One region of the Actinomadura gamaensis genome, then DNA from elsewhere that is predicted to be linked to it. Evidence: riboswitches for the same ligand, from Rfam matches in the RefSeq annotation. Region 1 holds a riboswitch; the other holds the start of a gene.
The links. A riboswitch is a leader RNA that binds a small molecule or an ion and turns the genes downstream of it on or off. The one in region 1 is predicted to bind S-adenosylmethionine.
Positions count from the first base shown of each region.

Region 2: it holds a riboswitch for S-adenosylmethionine, as region 1 does, so the genes downstream of both, ACFPCY_RS29470 (aminotransferase class V-fold PLP-dependent enzyme) here and thrC (threonine synthase) in region 1, are expected to answer to the same signal.

Region 1 is NZ_JBHSIT010000016.1:150,505-157,423, reverse strand. It holds gene ACFPCY_RS39180 (cold-shock protein) at 1-170, opposite strand, end outside; gene ACFPCY_RS39175 (nucleotidyltransferase domain-containing protein) at 354-977, opposite strand; gene ACFPCY_RS39170 (MoaD/ThiS family protein) at 1,067-1,348, opposite strand; gene thrC (threonine synthase) at 1,360-2,604, opposite strand; SAM riboswitch class I at 2,620-2,761, opposite strand; gene ACFPCY_RS39160 (alpha,alpha-trehalose-phosphate synthase (UDP-forming)) at 3,022-4,467, shown strand; gene ACFPCY_RS39155 (sulfotransferase family protein) at 4,599-5,618, opposite strand; gene ACFPCY_RS39150 (RNA polymerase sigma factor) at 5,847-6,398, opposite strand; gene ACFPCY_RS39145 (serine/threonine-protein kinase) at 6,455-6,919, shown strand, end outside.
Region 2 is NZ_JBHSIT010000009.1:300,905-307,823, reverse strand. It holds gene ACFPCY_RS29475 (SseB family protein) at 1-2,209, opposite strand, end outside; gene ACFPCY_RS29470 (aminotransferase class V-fold PLP-dependent enzyme) at 2,548-3,852, opposite strand; SAM riboswitch class IV at 3,908-4,023, opposite strand; gene ACFPCY_RS29465 (hypothetical protein) at 4,078-4,455, shown strand; gene ACFPCY_RS29460 (transglycosylase domain-containing protein) at 4,566-6,878, opposite strand.

The sequences.
Region 1 (6,919 bases):
CCCCGGTCGCTCTGGGTGATCTCGAACTCGACGCGCTGCCCCTGCTCCAGGCTGCGGTAGCCGTCCATCTGGATGGCCGAGTAGTGGACGAACACGTCCCGGCCGCCGTCCACCGCGATGAAGCCGTAGCCCTTGTCCGCGTTGAACCACTTGACTGTGCCCTGCGCCATACCAACCTGCCGGTTCGTCCGCGGCCGTTCGGCCGCGGTGCGTTCCGGGCCCCGCCCCTGCTACCGCGGGACCCGCCGACCACCACCCGTGTCTCCAGGGCCCGCGCGGGGACGGACCGCGGCGGGGTCGACCCGGCGTGATCGGCACCGACCTTATAGGCGGCCGGATCCGGACGTCAGCCCTCACGAGCCAAGACGGGACGGCCGGTAATGGTCACCCTCGCGCGCGTGCACGAGGGGAAGGACCTCCGCCTCCAGCCGCCTCGGGACGCGCTGCCCGTACCGGGTCTCCAGCCGGTCCCGCGCGCGGACGTACCGGGTCACGGCCTCCTCCAGCGACGTCGGGACGGCCTGCACGCCGAGCGGGCGCAGCAGCTGCCCGCTCATGGTCAGCAGCTCGCCGCGCACGCGGTCGCCCATCCCACGCTGGCGCTTGCTCACCAGCCACAGGATCCAGTCCCAGAAGTGGACGTCGACCGCCCGCAGGGTGTCCGGCCCGATCCGCCACGGCCCGGCCGGACGGCGCGGGACGTCCCGGAACAGCAGGTCCACCTTCACCGGCCCCGCGAAGACCAGCAGGTAGCTCGCGCACTCCCCCAGCGGGTCCCACTGCGCCGCCAACGGGTCGAACGCGGCGACGAGCCCCGGCAGGTCGGCGGCCACCTGCCCGAAGTCGTCCACGGTCACGGCGAAGTCCCAGTCCGAACTGAGCGCGGCCGTCCCCCGCGCCCGGGACCCGACGAGCTCGACTCCCCGCACGGCCGGATGGGCGCGCAGCACTCCGGCGACATCCTCCGCTATCCCCATGACCATGCCTTTACCCTCCCGAGCAGCACAAAAGCCCCCTCTCAAAAAGAAAGGGGGCTTTTGACAACTTCTGCGTCAAGTGGTCAGCATCAGCAGCCGCCGGCGACGGCGGGGATGATGGAGATCTGCGAGCCCGACGGCGTCGGGGTGTCGAGGCCCTCGGCGAAGCGGACGTCCTCGTCGCCGACGTAGACGTTGACGAAGCGGCGGATCTTGCCGTTGTCGTCCAGGATGCGGGCGGAGATGCCGGCGTAGGACGACTCCAGGTCGGCGACGACGGCGCGCAGGGTGCCGCCCTCGGCGCTCACCTCGGACTCGCCGCCGGTGTAGGTCCGCAGGATGGTCGGGATGCGGACGGACACGGTGCTCATGGTGGCTCCTCTCAGGCGATTCCGGCGGCGCGGAACGCGTCCAGGGTGGGGGCGATGTTCGCGGTCGGGGCGACGACCGGGGCGACGGCGTCCAGGGTCTTCAGGCCGTCCCCGGAGTTGATGATCACGGTCTCGGCGGCCGGGTCGAGCGCGCCGGACTCGGTGAGCTTCTTCAGCACGCCGACGGTGACGCCGCCCGCGGTCTCGCCGAAGATGCCCTCGGTGGCGGCGAGCAGCCGGATGCCCTCGACGACCTGCTCGTCGGTGACGTCCTCGACGGCGCCGCCGGTGCGGCGGGCGACGTCGAGCACGTAGGTGCCGTCCGCCGGGTTGCCGATCGCGAGGGACTTGGCGATGGTGTCGGGCTTGACCGGGCGGAACACGTCCCAGCCCTGCTTGAACGCGTTGGCGACCGGGTCGCAGCCCGCCGCCTGCGCGCCGAACACCTTGTAGGGCTTGTCCTCGACCAGGCCGAGCTTGATCAGCTCCTGGAAGGCCTTGTCGATCTTGGTGAGCTGGGAACCCGACGCGACCGGGACGACGATCTGGTCCGGCAGCCGCCAGCCGAGCTGCTCGGCGATCTCGTACCCGAGCGTCTTGGAGCCCTCGGCGTAGTACGGCCGGACGTTGACGTTGACGAACGCCCAGTCGTCCTGCTCGCCGGCGATCTCCGAGGCGAGGCGGTTGACGTCGTCGTAGTTGCCGTCCACGGTCACGAACGTGCCGCCGTACACGGCCGTCGTGATGATCTTCTGGGACTCCAGGTTGGACGGCACGAACACCGCGCTGCGGATGCCCGCGCGGGCCGCCGCGGCCGCCACGGCGTTGGCCAGGTTCCCGGTGGACGGGCAGGCCAGCACCTTGAACCCGAGCTCGCGGGCGGCGGCGAGCGCCACCGCGACCACGCGGTCCTTGAACGAGTGGGTCGGGTTGCCGCTGTCGTCCTTCACCCAGAGCGCCGACAGCCCGAGCGTCTCGGCGAGGTGGTCGGCGCGGACGAGCCGGGTCAGGCCGGGCTCGGTGTTCGGCGTCTCCTCGACGTGGGACGGGACGGGCAGCAGCCCCTTGTACCGCCAGATGTTGCGCGGTCCCGCCTCGATCGACTCGCGCGTGACGTCGCCGAAGTCGTAGGAGATCTCCAGTGGCCCGAAACACTCCTCGCACGCGTAGTGCGGGCCGAGTTCGCGGGTGTGGCCGCATTCGCGGCAGGTGAGCGCGGTGGCAGGTCCGAGATTCGTCGCAGACGTGAGCGCCATGAAGCGAGGCCCTTCTCCCCATCTTCCCTGCGCCGCCTTGGTCGCAGGCCGGAGTTGGCACCACTTCCCGGTCGGCCTCGCGGGTTCGCGAGCGCGTCCTAACCGGGTGGTTGCCGGGGCTTCACAGGGCCGGTCCCTCCACCCCTCTGGATGAGCGTTATGAAGTTGTGTAAGTCGGGTCCTTTCGGACCGCGTGAGGCGAGATTACATGATCTGACCGGTTCTCGGACAGCGCCGTCTCGCTCATTGAGACGTTACCCGGCCGTGGTCTTGGTCACGCGAGAGCGTTCTGTGACGCATCCGGCGGTGGTGCTGTAGCACTCGGGGGACTTGCGGGCGGGCGCGAAGACAGCTGTGGGACCGGCTTTCACGCGGGTCCCTTTGATGTCCGGGCGTCCCGGCTGAGACGCTGCTTCCATGAGTCAGATCGTGGTGGCGTCCAACCGTGGTCCGGTGTCGTTCACCCGGAGCGACGGCGGCGGGCTGGCCGCGCGGCGCGGGGGCGGCGGCCTCGTGTCGGGGCTCGCGGGAGTCGCCGCCAGCACCGACGTCCTGTGGGTGTGCGCGGCGCTCGGCGACCCCGACCGGGAGGCCGCGCGCGAGGCCCCGGACGGACGGCTCGACCGCGCCGGGCACGACACCGGCGGCGCGGACGTCCGGATGCTGGACATCCCCGCCGCGACGTTCCAGCGCGCGTACAACTCGGTCGCGAACTCGACGCTGTGGTTCGTCCACCACCTGCTGTACGAGACGCCGCGCGCGCCGCACTTCGACGCGCGGTTCCGCCGCGACTGGCAGTCCTACGAGGCGTACAACGCGGCGTTCGCGGACGCGGTGGCCCAGTCGTCGCAGCCGGACGCGAAGGCGGTCGTGCAGGACTACCACCTGTCGCTCGCGCCGCGCATGCTCCGCGACCGGCGTCCCGACCTGCGCATCGCGCACTTCTCGCACACGCCGTGGGCGCCGCCGGAGTACTTCCGGATGCTTCCGGACGACGTCGCCGTGGCCGTCCTCGGCGGCATCCTCGGCGCGGACCACGCGGGCTTCCTCACGCGGCGGTGGGCGGACGCGTTCCTCGCCTGCTGCGCCGAACTGCTCCCCGGCGCCCGCGTGAGCGGTAGCTGCGTCACCTACGCGGGCCGGACGACCCGGATCGGCGTCCACGGGCTCGGCGTTGACGGTGAGTCCCTGCGCGCACGAGCCGCGCAGTCCGACGTCGCCGAACGCCAGGAATCGCTACGCGCGCAGGTGGGCGACCGGAAACTGATCGTCCGCGTGGACCGGACGGAACTGTCGAAGAACATCGTCCGGGGGCTCGCGGCCTACCGCGAGCTGCTGGCGACGCATCCCGAATGGCACGGACGGGTCGTCCACCTGGCGTTCGCGTACCCGTCGCGGACGGACCTCGCCGAGTACCGCGCGTACACCGAGGCCGTCCACGAGACCGCGCGGGCGATCTCCGAGGAGTTCGCCACGCCCACCTGGGATCCCCTGATCGTGCAGGTCAACGACGACTACCCCCGCTCGCTCGCGGCCTACTCGCTGGCGGACGTCCTGCTGGTGAACCCCATCCGGGACGGCATGAACCTGGTCGCCAAGGAAGGCCCCGTGCTGTCGGCGGACGGCTGCGCGCTCGTCCTGTCGCGGGAGGCCGGCGCCGCCGCGGAGCTCTCCGACGACGCGCTCATGGTGAACCCCTACGACGTGACGCAGACCGCCGGGGCGCTGCACCGCGCGCTGCTCATGCCCCCCGGCGAACGCGCCGAGCGCACCCGCCGCCTGGCCGCCGCCGCAACCGCGCTCCCGCCCGCCCGCTGGTTCGCCGACCAGCTCGAAGCCCTCGACCGACAGGCTCTCGGCTGACGCCCGGCCAGCTCGACGCCCTCGACTGAGGGCCGACCAGCTAGACGCCCTCAGCTGAGGGCCGATCAGCTAGACGTCCTCAGCTGAGGGCCGACCAGCTCGGCGGCCTCGGCTGAGGCACGCGGGCGAGGTCAGAGGAGGGTCGGCGCGGTCTCGGCGGGGAGCAGGCAGGTCACGGGGTTGGGCTCGTGGCGGCGGCGCCAGCGGTCGCGGACGTCGGCCTTGCGGTGCGCCATGCGCCGGTGCGCGGCGGTCGCGGCGAACTTCGCGAGCAGCGCGGGACTCGGCCTCGGCATTCCGGACGGCTCGTAGCCGTAGTCGGTGAGCCGGTCGCCGAAGGCGGCCTCGGCGAGCCCGGCCTCCCACGGTTCGAGGCGGTCGCGCCACGATCCGACCCGTCCGGACGACACCGCCGAGTGGGTGCGGTCGTGCCACTTCTTCTGCGGCGGGACGGTCAGCTCCGCGATCCGCTGCGGCTGGGTCATCTCCGGGTGGAACTCCTCGCCGAGGAACGCGCAGAGGCGGCACAGCTCGTCCTGCGGGTCGGCGACGAGCCGTTCGTACTGGAGCTCGTAGTAGGAGTCCGGCCCGAGCCGCACGGCGGCCCGGCGGCCGATGTCGATCGCCTCCCGCCAGGACGCGATCGCGTGGTGCACGTCCAGCTTGTACCAGGGCATCTCGCAGAGCGACGCCACGCAGTCGCGGCCGTCCCGGATCAGGTGGACGAACTGGGCGTCCGGGAACATCCGCAGCAGCGCCGGGATGTTCTTGGAGTAGCTCGGCCGCTTGTCGCCCCAGCGCCGCCGGCCGAACCGGTCGGCGTAGGCGCGGAACACGGCGCCGAGCGCCGAGCCGAGCGTCGGCGGCCCCTCGATGATCCGCTCGGACACCGCCCGCGCGTCCAGACCGAGATCGCCGAACCTCGCCGCGGGCCGTCCGGTGATCCACTCGGCGAGCCGGCGCCTGTTCTCCCTGTCGGAGAGGTCACCGAAGTCGCACCTTCCGGTGTAGGCGGACAGGACGAACCGGGTCTCGGCGGGGACGGCGAGGCGCGGGTGCGAGTGCAGCATCAGCTGGAGCAGGGTCGTCCCGGAACGGGGGCAGCCGAACACGAAGACCGGCCGGGCGGACGGGGCGGTACCAGTGGCCATGGGGGCATGGTGACCCACCGGACGGCCCGGCCGGTGCGGCTTCCCGCCCCCTTGGCCCACCCGTTGCCGACCTTTGGGCCCGTCCCGACACGCGCGGGACGCACCGGCCACCACCTGCGGAAATCCGCCCTGCGACGCCGGTCATCCGCGCGAGATCCGCCCCGCGACGCCGGTCATCCGAGCAGAACCGCCCGCACCGGCCGTCGCCGGCCCGCAGCGCGCCGGCCGTCAGGTGTAGGACTCGCCGAGGGTCTGGCGGACCTGCTTGCGGGCCTCGTGGATGCGCGACTTGACCGTGCCGAGCGGCAGCTTGAGCTGCTCGGCGATCTCGGCGTACTCCAGCTGGGAGACGTCGCGCAGGACCAGGGCCTGGACCAGGTCGGGCTTGCGGGACTCCAGGTCCTCCATGGCGTCCAGGATGTCCACCCGGGACCCGGCGATCACGCTGGTGCGGCGCGGGTCGGGCCGCTGCTGGGGCAGCTCGCCCGCCTGCTCCATCGACCGGCGCTTCAGCGAGCGGTAGGTCGAGCGGGACGAGTTCGCCACCACCACGTGCAGCCAGGTGGAGAAGCGGGACCGCCCCTCGAACCGGTGGATGTTGCGCGCGACCTGCAACAACGCGTCCTGGCAAGCCTCCTCGGCGTCCTGCCGGTTGGGCAGGAACCGAGACGCGTGCCGCAGCACGTCGGGCTCGATCTTGCGAAGCAGGTCCTCCAGCGCGCCCTGGTCTCCCTGGGCGGCCTTCAGCGCCAGCTCCTCGGTTCTCTCATCGAATGCCATCGCCGTGCCTCGACCTCGCTCGCACACACACCCCGTTTGTTGGGCATGATACGGGAGTGTCCTTCCCCTCTACTGTCGGCCGTTACCGAATCGACCGCGCTCTCGGGTCCGGGGCGTTCGCCTCAGTGTGGCTCGGGCACGACGACGCCCTCGACTCGCTGGTCGCGATCAAAGTCCTCAACGGCAGCCTGCTGGACGACCTCGACGTGCGCAACCGGTTCCTGGAGGAAGCGCGCATCCTGCGCCGCGCCGACTCCGAACGGCTGGTCCGCGTGCACGACATCGGGGAGCTCCCGGACGGCCGTCCCTACTTCGTCATGTCCTACGCCGACCGGGGAACGCTCGCGGACCGGATGAAACGACGTCCGCTTCCGGTCGCCGAGGCGCTCGCGCTCGCCGAGAACACCGCCTACGGCGTCGAGGTGATCAACACCCTCGGGGTGATCCACCGCGACCTGAAGCCGTCGAACGTGCTGTTCCAGTCCACCCCGGACGGCGGCGAGAAGCTGCTCATCGCCGAC
Region 2 (6,919 bases), on a different contig from region 1:
AGGTGAACACCTGGACGAGCGTCGCGCCGTCCACCTCGCGCGTCTGCCACTGGAACCCCGCGCGGCCCGGACGCAGCGTGTAGTCGGCGTCCGGCCCGACGGGAAGCAGAACCTCGGCGTCCGCGAGCGTCTGTAGGAAGAGATCGTGGTCGTTGCCGGTCGCGGCGGCCAGCAGCGACCGCTCGACCTCGTTCGCGGGCTGGAACTCCGGACGCGGCTCCGGGCGCGGAAGCTCGCGGTGCTGCTCCTGCAGCTCCTCCCACGGCGCGTCCGGATCCGTGCGGGGCCTGACCACGGGGATCGGGTCCACCGACGTCGCGGCGGGCGACGCCTCCGCACCCTTCGGCTCCTCCGCCGGAACGGGCGCTTCGGGCACGGGCGGCATGTTCTCCACACCGGGCGGCAGCGGACGCTCGGTGTCGAACCCGGCGCCCGGCTCGTCCGCGAGCGTGGGCGGCGGCGCGTCCCCGGCGGGCATCGCCTGCGTGACCCGCGGGTCCTGCGCCGCGTCCTGCCCGGCATAGACCGAGAGGTCGGGAATCGTCGCGGTCGGATCGTCCGCACGCCCGAGGCTCTCCTCCGGGACGTCCGCCCCGGAACCCGCGTCCTCCGAAGCCCGCGCAGCGGCCTGCCCAGAAGCCGCATACTCCCTGGGCCCCGAAATCTCGCCAGGCTGGTTCGCCCCGCCGACCTCACCCGGGCTGGACGAAGCATCCCGCGAGGCATACTCGCCCGATCCGAGCGAACCTTCGCGCGTGGCGTACTCATCCCGCCCGAACGACGCATCCCGCGAAGGATGCTCGCCAGACCCGAACGAAGCACTACGCGCGTCGTGTCCACCCAAGCCGAGCGAAGCATCGCGCGCGGGAAGCTCGGCCGACCCACGCGACGCGTCCGGTGTGGGCGTGGCGTCGGGCGTGGGCTGTTGGCCCGCGGCGGCCAGAGTACCTCGCGTGAGGCCTTCGGCCGGGCCGCGCGACGCATCCTGCGTCAGCGACGCATCCTGCGTCAGCGACGCATCCTGCGTCAGCGACGCATCCTGCGTCAGCGAGGCGTCGCGCGTGGCGCGTTCGCCCGAACCGAGCGAGGAGTGCTCGCCGGACCCGAACGACGCGTCGCGCGGGGCGTACTCGTCGGGGGTAAGCGAGGGCTCGCGCGTGGGGTGTTCGCCTGGACTGAGTGATACGTCGGGCGCGGAGTGGTCGGTGGGGGCGGGCGGCATGTCCCGGGTGGGGTGCTCACCTGAGCCGAGCGGCGCCCCGGGGGTGGGGTGGCCGAGGGGGGCCGCTGGGGTGGCGGGGCTTCCCACGCCGGGTGAGGGCGTGCCTTCGCCAGGTGCGCCGGACGGGGGAGGGGTGCTCAGTTGGCCGGACGCGGCCACGTCGCCTGCGGTGTGCGGAGCGTCGGGCGCGGCCGGACGGCCTGAAGTGAACGGCTGAGCGGACGCGGCGGTCTCGCTCGGCGTCCCGAGTGGCTCGGCGGCGGGCGGTTGGCCCGGGGCCGGCGGGTAGGCCGAGCCGTGCGGCACGGCCGGAGGTAGGGAGCCCGCGTGAGCAGGGGCTTCCTGCGCCGGTGCGGCGGGAGGCGGCGGGGGCGCGTTGCCGGCGTCCTGCGGCGAAGTGCCTGGAGTGGCCTGCGGTGAAGTGCCAGGCGTGGCGTGCGGCGAAGTGCCTGGAGTGGGGTGCGGCGAAGTGCCCGGAGTGGCGTGCGGCGCGGGCGGGCCGGAGAAGGCGGACGGTGCCGGGTGGTGTCCGGCGAGCGGCGGGCGGGCGTCGCCCTGCGCGAGCTGCTGGACGAACCAGGCGGGCAGCCGGCCCTCGATCGGAAGCGCCACGTCCTGCACGGCGTGGGAAGGGACGTCCACCGCGAGCCACCAGCGGGCGTCGGGCCAGGACGCGGCGAGGTCGGTGAAGCGGACCCGCATGTAGTGCCGGTAGGACGGCCCGAGGCACGCGCGCATCGCGTCGGGCGAGGTGTAGACGAGCACGAAGGTGCGGTCGTCCTCGGCCTGGGTGGGCCACGTCGGCTGGCGTTCGTTCGCCAGCACGTCGTCGATCATGTCCGGTGGTACGGGGACGACGAGTTCGCTCTCCGCCAGCAGGCGGAAGTAGCCCTCCTGGTCCCCGCTCCGCACCGCGTCACCCAGTCGGCGCTCCAGCTCCGACGTGGGCCGCCAGGCGTCGGCCACGGTCGCCACCCCCTGTTTCATCCCGCCCAAGAACCTTCCCCCGCCCGACCCCGGCGCCGGGAGGCGGGCCCGTTGGGCACCTTACGGACCTGCTTACGCTACATGGGCGAACAGAGCCAAAGCGCCCACTCGACCGGTCCGTGGACGACCCTCCGATCAGTATGACTCGGGACGGTGACATTCCCGCGCCGTCCGCCGAAGGTCGCCGGGCCGGGGAAGAGGACCCTGGACTCGGAGAGCGACGGAGGTCTACCCGCGAGGCGCGCGAGCCAACCGCGCGCCCCCGAGAACGACCGGCACCTCCCCTTTCGCACCGAGTCCCGGAGCCCCCTTCGCCCGGGTACCGGTCGGCGAAGGGGTCAGCGTTCGCGGGCGAGGCGGGCCACGGCGTCGATGAGGCGGTCGATGTGGGCCTCGGTCGTGCCGACGCCGAAGCTGGCGCGGACGGCGGAGCTCTGGCCGTCCGAGCAGGTTCCGCCGGTGGCGTCGGACGCGCCGAGCAGGTGCCGGACGAACGGGTGGGCGCAGAACTTGCCGTCGCGGACGCCGATGCCGTACTGCCCGGAGAGGGCGAGCGCCAGGTCGCGCGCCTCCCAGCCGTCCACGACGAAGGAGACGATGCCGACGCGCGGGGAGCCGTCCTCCCAGAGCGTGAGTTCACGCACACCGGGGATGCGGGCGAGGCCGGAGCGCAGGCGGGCGAGCAGCCGCTCCTCGCGCTCGACGAGCGGGGTCCAGCCGGTCGCGGCGAGCGTCTCGCAGGCGGCGGCGAGCGCGATGACGCCGAGGACGTTCGGGGTGCCCGCCTCGTGCCGCGACTCGGGGTCGGCGTGCCAGAGGGCGCGGTTGCCGTGGTCCTCGACGGACGCGCTGGCCCCGCCGCCCTTGAGGTAGGGGTCGGCGGCGCGGAGCCAGTCGGACCGTCCGGCGAGGACGCCGGCGCCGAACGGCGCGTACAGCTTGTGCCCGGAGAAGGCGACGTAGTCGAGACCGAGCGCGGTCATGTCCAGCGGCCGGTGCGGGACGAGCTGGGCGGCGTCCACCGCGATCCGCGCGCCGTGCCGGTGGGCGACCGCGCTGAGCTCGGCCAGCGGCCACACCTCGCCGGTCACGTTGGACGCGGCGGTGACGACGAGCAGGCGCGGCCCGCCGGGGGCCTCGGCGAGCGCACGGTCAGCGGCGGCGACGGCCTCGGCGGGCGAGGACGGCGCGGGCAGCCGGACGGCCCGCCGCCACGGCAGCAGCGTCGCGTGGTGCTCGGTCTCGAACACCACGACCGTCGTCCCGGACGGGACGCAGTGCGCGAGCAGGTTCATCGCGTCGGTGGTGTTGCGGGTGAACACGACCGACGCGCGCCGCCACGCGCCGAGGAAGTCGCGGACGGTCTCCCGCGCCTTCTCGTACGCGGCGGTCGTGACCTGGGACGCGTAGCCCGCGCCCCGGTGCACGCTGCTGTAGTACGGCAGTGCCGAGGTGATCGCCTCCTGCACCGCCGACAGACACGGCGCGCTGGCGGCGTAGTCGAGGTTGGCGTAGGGGACGCGGCGTCCGTCCTCCAGCGGGACGGGCGCGTCCGCCCCGACGACGGCCGGCGCGGCGGAGACGGCGGCGGAGACGGCGGCGCCGGAGGGGGCGGCGGCGGTGGCGAGGGTGGTCGCGGACATACGAGTGCACTCCTTCGGGATCAGGGATCCCGAGGGCCGTGCCCTGGATCGACGGGATCCGCGCTTGCCGGGACGCGGATGGCGTCCGGCCTGGTCCTCACCCGGGGCACCCCATCGCGGACGAAGGGTTGCCGGCCAGCGAGCCGGGGCTTGACGCTGGCACTCATGACCTGATGCGAAAGTATAGGAAGGACGCTGGACGGATCAAGTCGGGAGAGGGAGCGGATGCGCTACGGGGTGAGCCGGACGCTGGCCGGGGGAGCGCTGGCGGCCGGTGCGGCGGCGCTGCTCGCCGCCTGCGGTGGGTCGGGGAACACGGCCGCGACGTGCGGCGACGCGAAGAGGGCGTACGAGCGGTACATCGGCGGCGTCCGCGCGGTCTCGGCCTCGGACGCGGCGCAGTGGCGGCGGCCGACCGAGGAGCTGGCCGCGAACCTGTCGGGGCTGGCGGACAAGGCGTCCGACGACGGGCTGAAGAAGGCGCTCAAGGATCAGGCGGACAGGCTGCGCGCCGCCGCCGGGACGGTCTCGACCGGCGACGTCTCGCAGCTCAACGCGACCCTCACCGCCGCGCCCGACGAGCTGGGCACGGCCTGCCGCTGAGCGGGAGCGCATCGCGCGACCGGCGGCGGCCGATGACAAAACGGGGTCCCGAGTGGTTCGGGACCCCGTTTCGCATCAGTCCGCAAAGGGTTACGGAGGTTCGGCGCGGATCAGTTGCCCTGGTCGCCGGTGCCGTCCCCGCCACCGCCGCCGCCTCCGCCGCCACCGCCGCCTCCCGGAATCGGGATGGTCGGCTTACCCGTCGGACGGTCGGTCGGACGGTGCGTCGGACGGTCCGTCGGCGGCGTGTGCGGGCTCGTCGGACGGCCCGGATGGGTCGGCTTGCCCGTCGGCGGACGCGTCGACGGGAGGCCGGTCGGGCGGTCGGTGCTCGGGCCCTGGTCGGAGCCGGTCTCGATGGACGGCGACTCGAACGACTTGGGCTCGTAGTTCTTGATGTTCACCGCCTCGGTCATGTAGCTCTTCCAGATCTGCGCCGGAAGCTGGCCGCCGTAGGACGCGTAGCCGGGGATGTCCAGCTGCTTGTTGTCGGAGCGGAACATCGCGACCGTCGTCTGGAGCTGCGGGATGAACCCGTTGAACCAGATCGCCGCGCCGCCGTTGGTGGTGCCGGTCTTGCCCGCGACGTCGCGGCCGTCGTCGAGCTGCGCGCCGGTGCCGGTGCCGCCCTGGACGACCTTCTGCATGGCGTAGGTGGCGTCCCGCGCGACCTGGTCGCTGAAGACGTTGTCGCCCTTCTCGGAGAACTCGTCGGACTTGCCCTTGTTGTCCTCGACCGAGCGGACCACGTACGGGGTGCGGTGCGTGCCGCCCGCCGCGAACGTCGAGTACACCCCGGCCATCTCGATCGGGTGCACCGAGATCGGGCCGAGCGGCAGCGACGGCGCGGTGTCGGCGCCGTTCGCGGTGAGCTGGCCCTTCGGGATGCCGAGCGCCTCGGCCATCTTCACGACCTTGTCGAGCCCGACCTGCTGGCCGAGGTTGACGTAGGCGGTGTTCACCGAGTGCTCGGTGGCGGTGACGAGGTTGATGTCGCCGAACTGCTCGTTGGAGTCGTTCTTCAGCGACGTCCCGGCGAAGGTCTGCGGGGACGAGCCGTCCACCGTGGTGTCGAGGCCGTAGCCCGCCTTGAGCGCGGCGGCCAGCACGATCGGCTTGAAGCCGGAGCCCGGCTGCGCCCAGTCGTACCAGACGCTCGACCCCATCTCGTCGAGGTAGTTGCGCCCGCCGTAGAACGCGAGGACCTGCCCGGTCTTCGGGTCGACCGACACCAGCGCCGTGCGGATCCTCCTGCTCATGCCGCTCGGGGTGTTGTCGGTGACCGCCTGCTTGGCGGCGTCCATCAGGTTCTTGTCGAACGTCGTGACGATCTTCAGGCCGTCCCGGTTGATCTCGTCCTCGGTGTAGCCGCGGCGCTCGATCAGCTCCTTGCGCGCGACGTTGATCATGTAGCCGTTCTGGCCGCGGTAGACGTTCTTCAGCTTCTGCTTGAGCGGCATCGGGAACTTCATCTGCGCCTGCTGCTCGGGCGTCACCGCGTGGTCGCGGACCATGTTCGCCACGACCGCCTGCCAGCGCTGCTGCGCGTAGGTCAGCGACGCCCCGGACGGGTCGCCGAACGGCGTCGGCTGCTGGATCGCCGCGGCCAGGTACGCGCCCTCGGACGGGGTGAGGTCCTTGACGTCCTTGTTGTAGTAGGCGTGCGCGGCGGCCTGGATGCCGTAGGCGTCGCGGCCGAAGTAGATCGTGTTGAGGTACTGCTCGAGGATCCAGTCCTTGGACTTCTCCCGGCCCACCTTCAGGGAGACCATGACCTCCTTGAGCTTGCGGGTGACCGAGCGCTCCTGGCCGATGCCGCCGTAGTAGTTGCGGACCATCTGCTGGGTGATCGTCGAGCCGCCCTGAAGCTGCTTGCCGGTCGCGGTGGACCACAGCGCGCGCCCGGTGCCGGTCACCGAGACGCCCGGGTCGCTGTAGAAGCTGCGGTTCTCGGCGGCGATCACCGCGTCCCGGACGCTCTTGGGCACCCGGCTGATCGGCACGGCCTCGCGGTTGGTGCCGGTCTTGGCGATCACGGTCTTGCCGTCGGCGTAGTAGTACGTCGGGCCCTGCGCGACGGCCGCCTGGGACGGCGAGGGGACCGGGGTGAACAGGTAGGCGACGGCGAACGCGGCGACGCCGAGGAAGAGCAGGCCGAGCAGGGTGAACAGCGCCCGCCGGGCGTACCGCACGCCGCGGCTGCGCCGCCGCTTCGGCCGCCGCGGCGGCCCTCCGGCGGCGCCCGGCGCCCGGCCGCGACCGCCCGCCGCGGTGCGGGCCGCCTCGGCGGCCTTGGCCCCGGCGGTCTGCGGGCTCTCGGCGATCCCGCCGAGCCTCGCGGCACCACCCGGCCGCCCGCCCGGGACGTCCTTGTTCGACCCGGTGGGCGAATCGCCGTTCCGGGACAGGTCCTTACTGCTCACTGGCCCCCCGTGATTTATTCGTTATCGACGATACCCGAGGG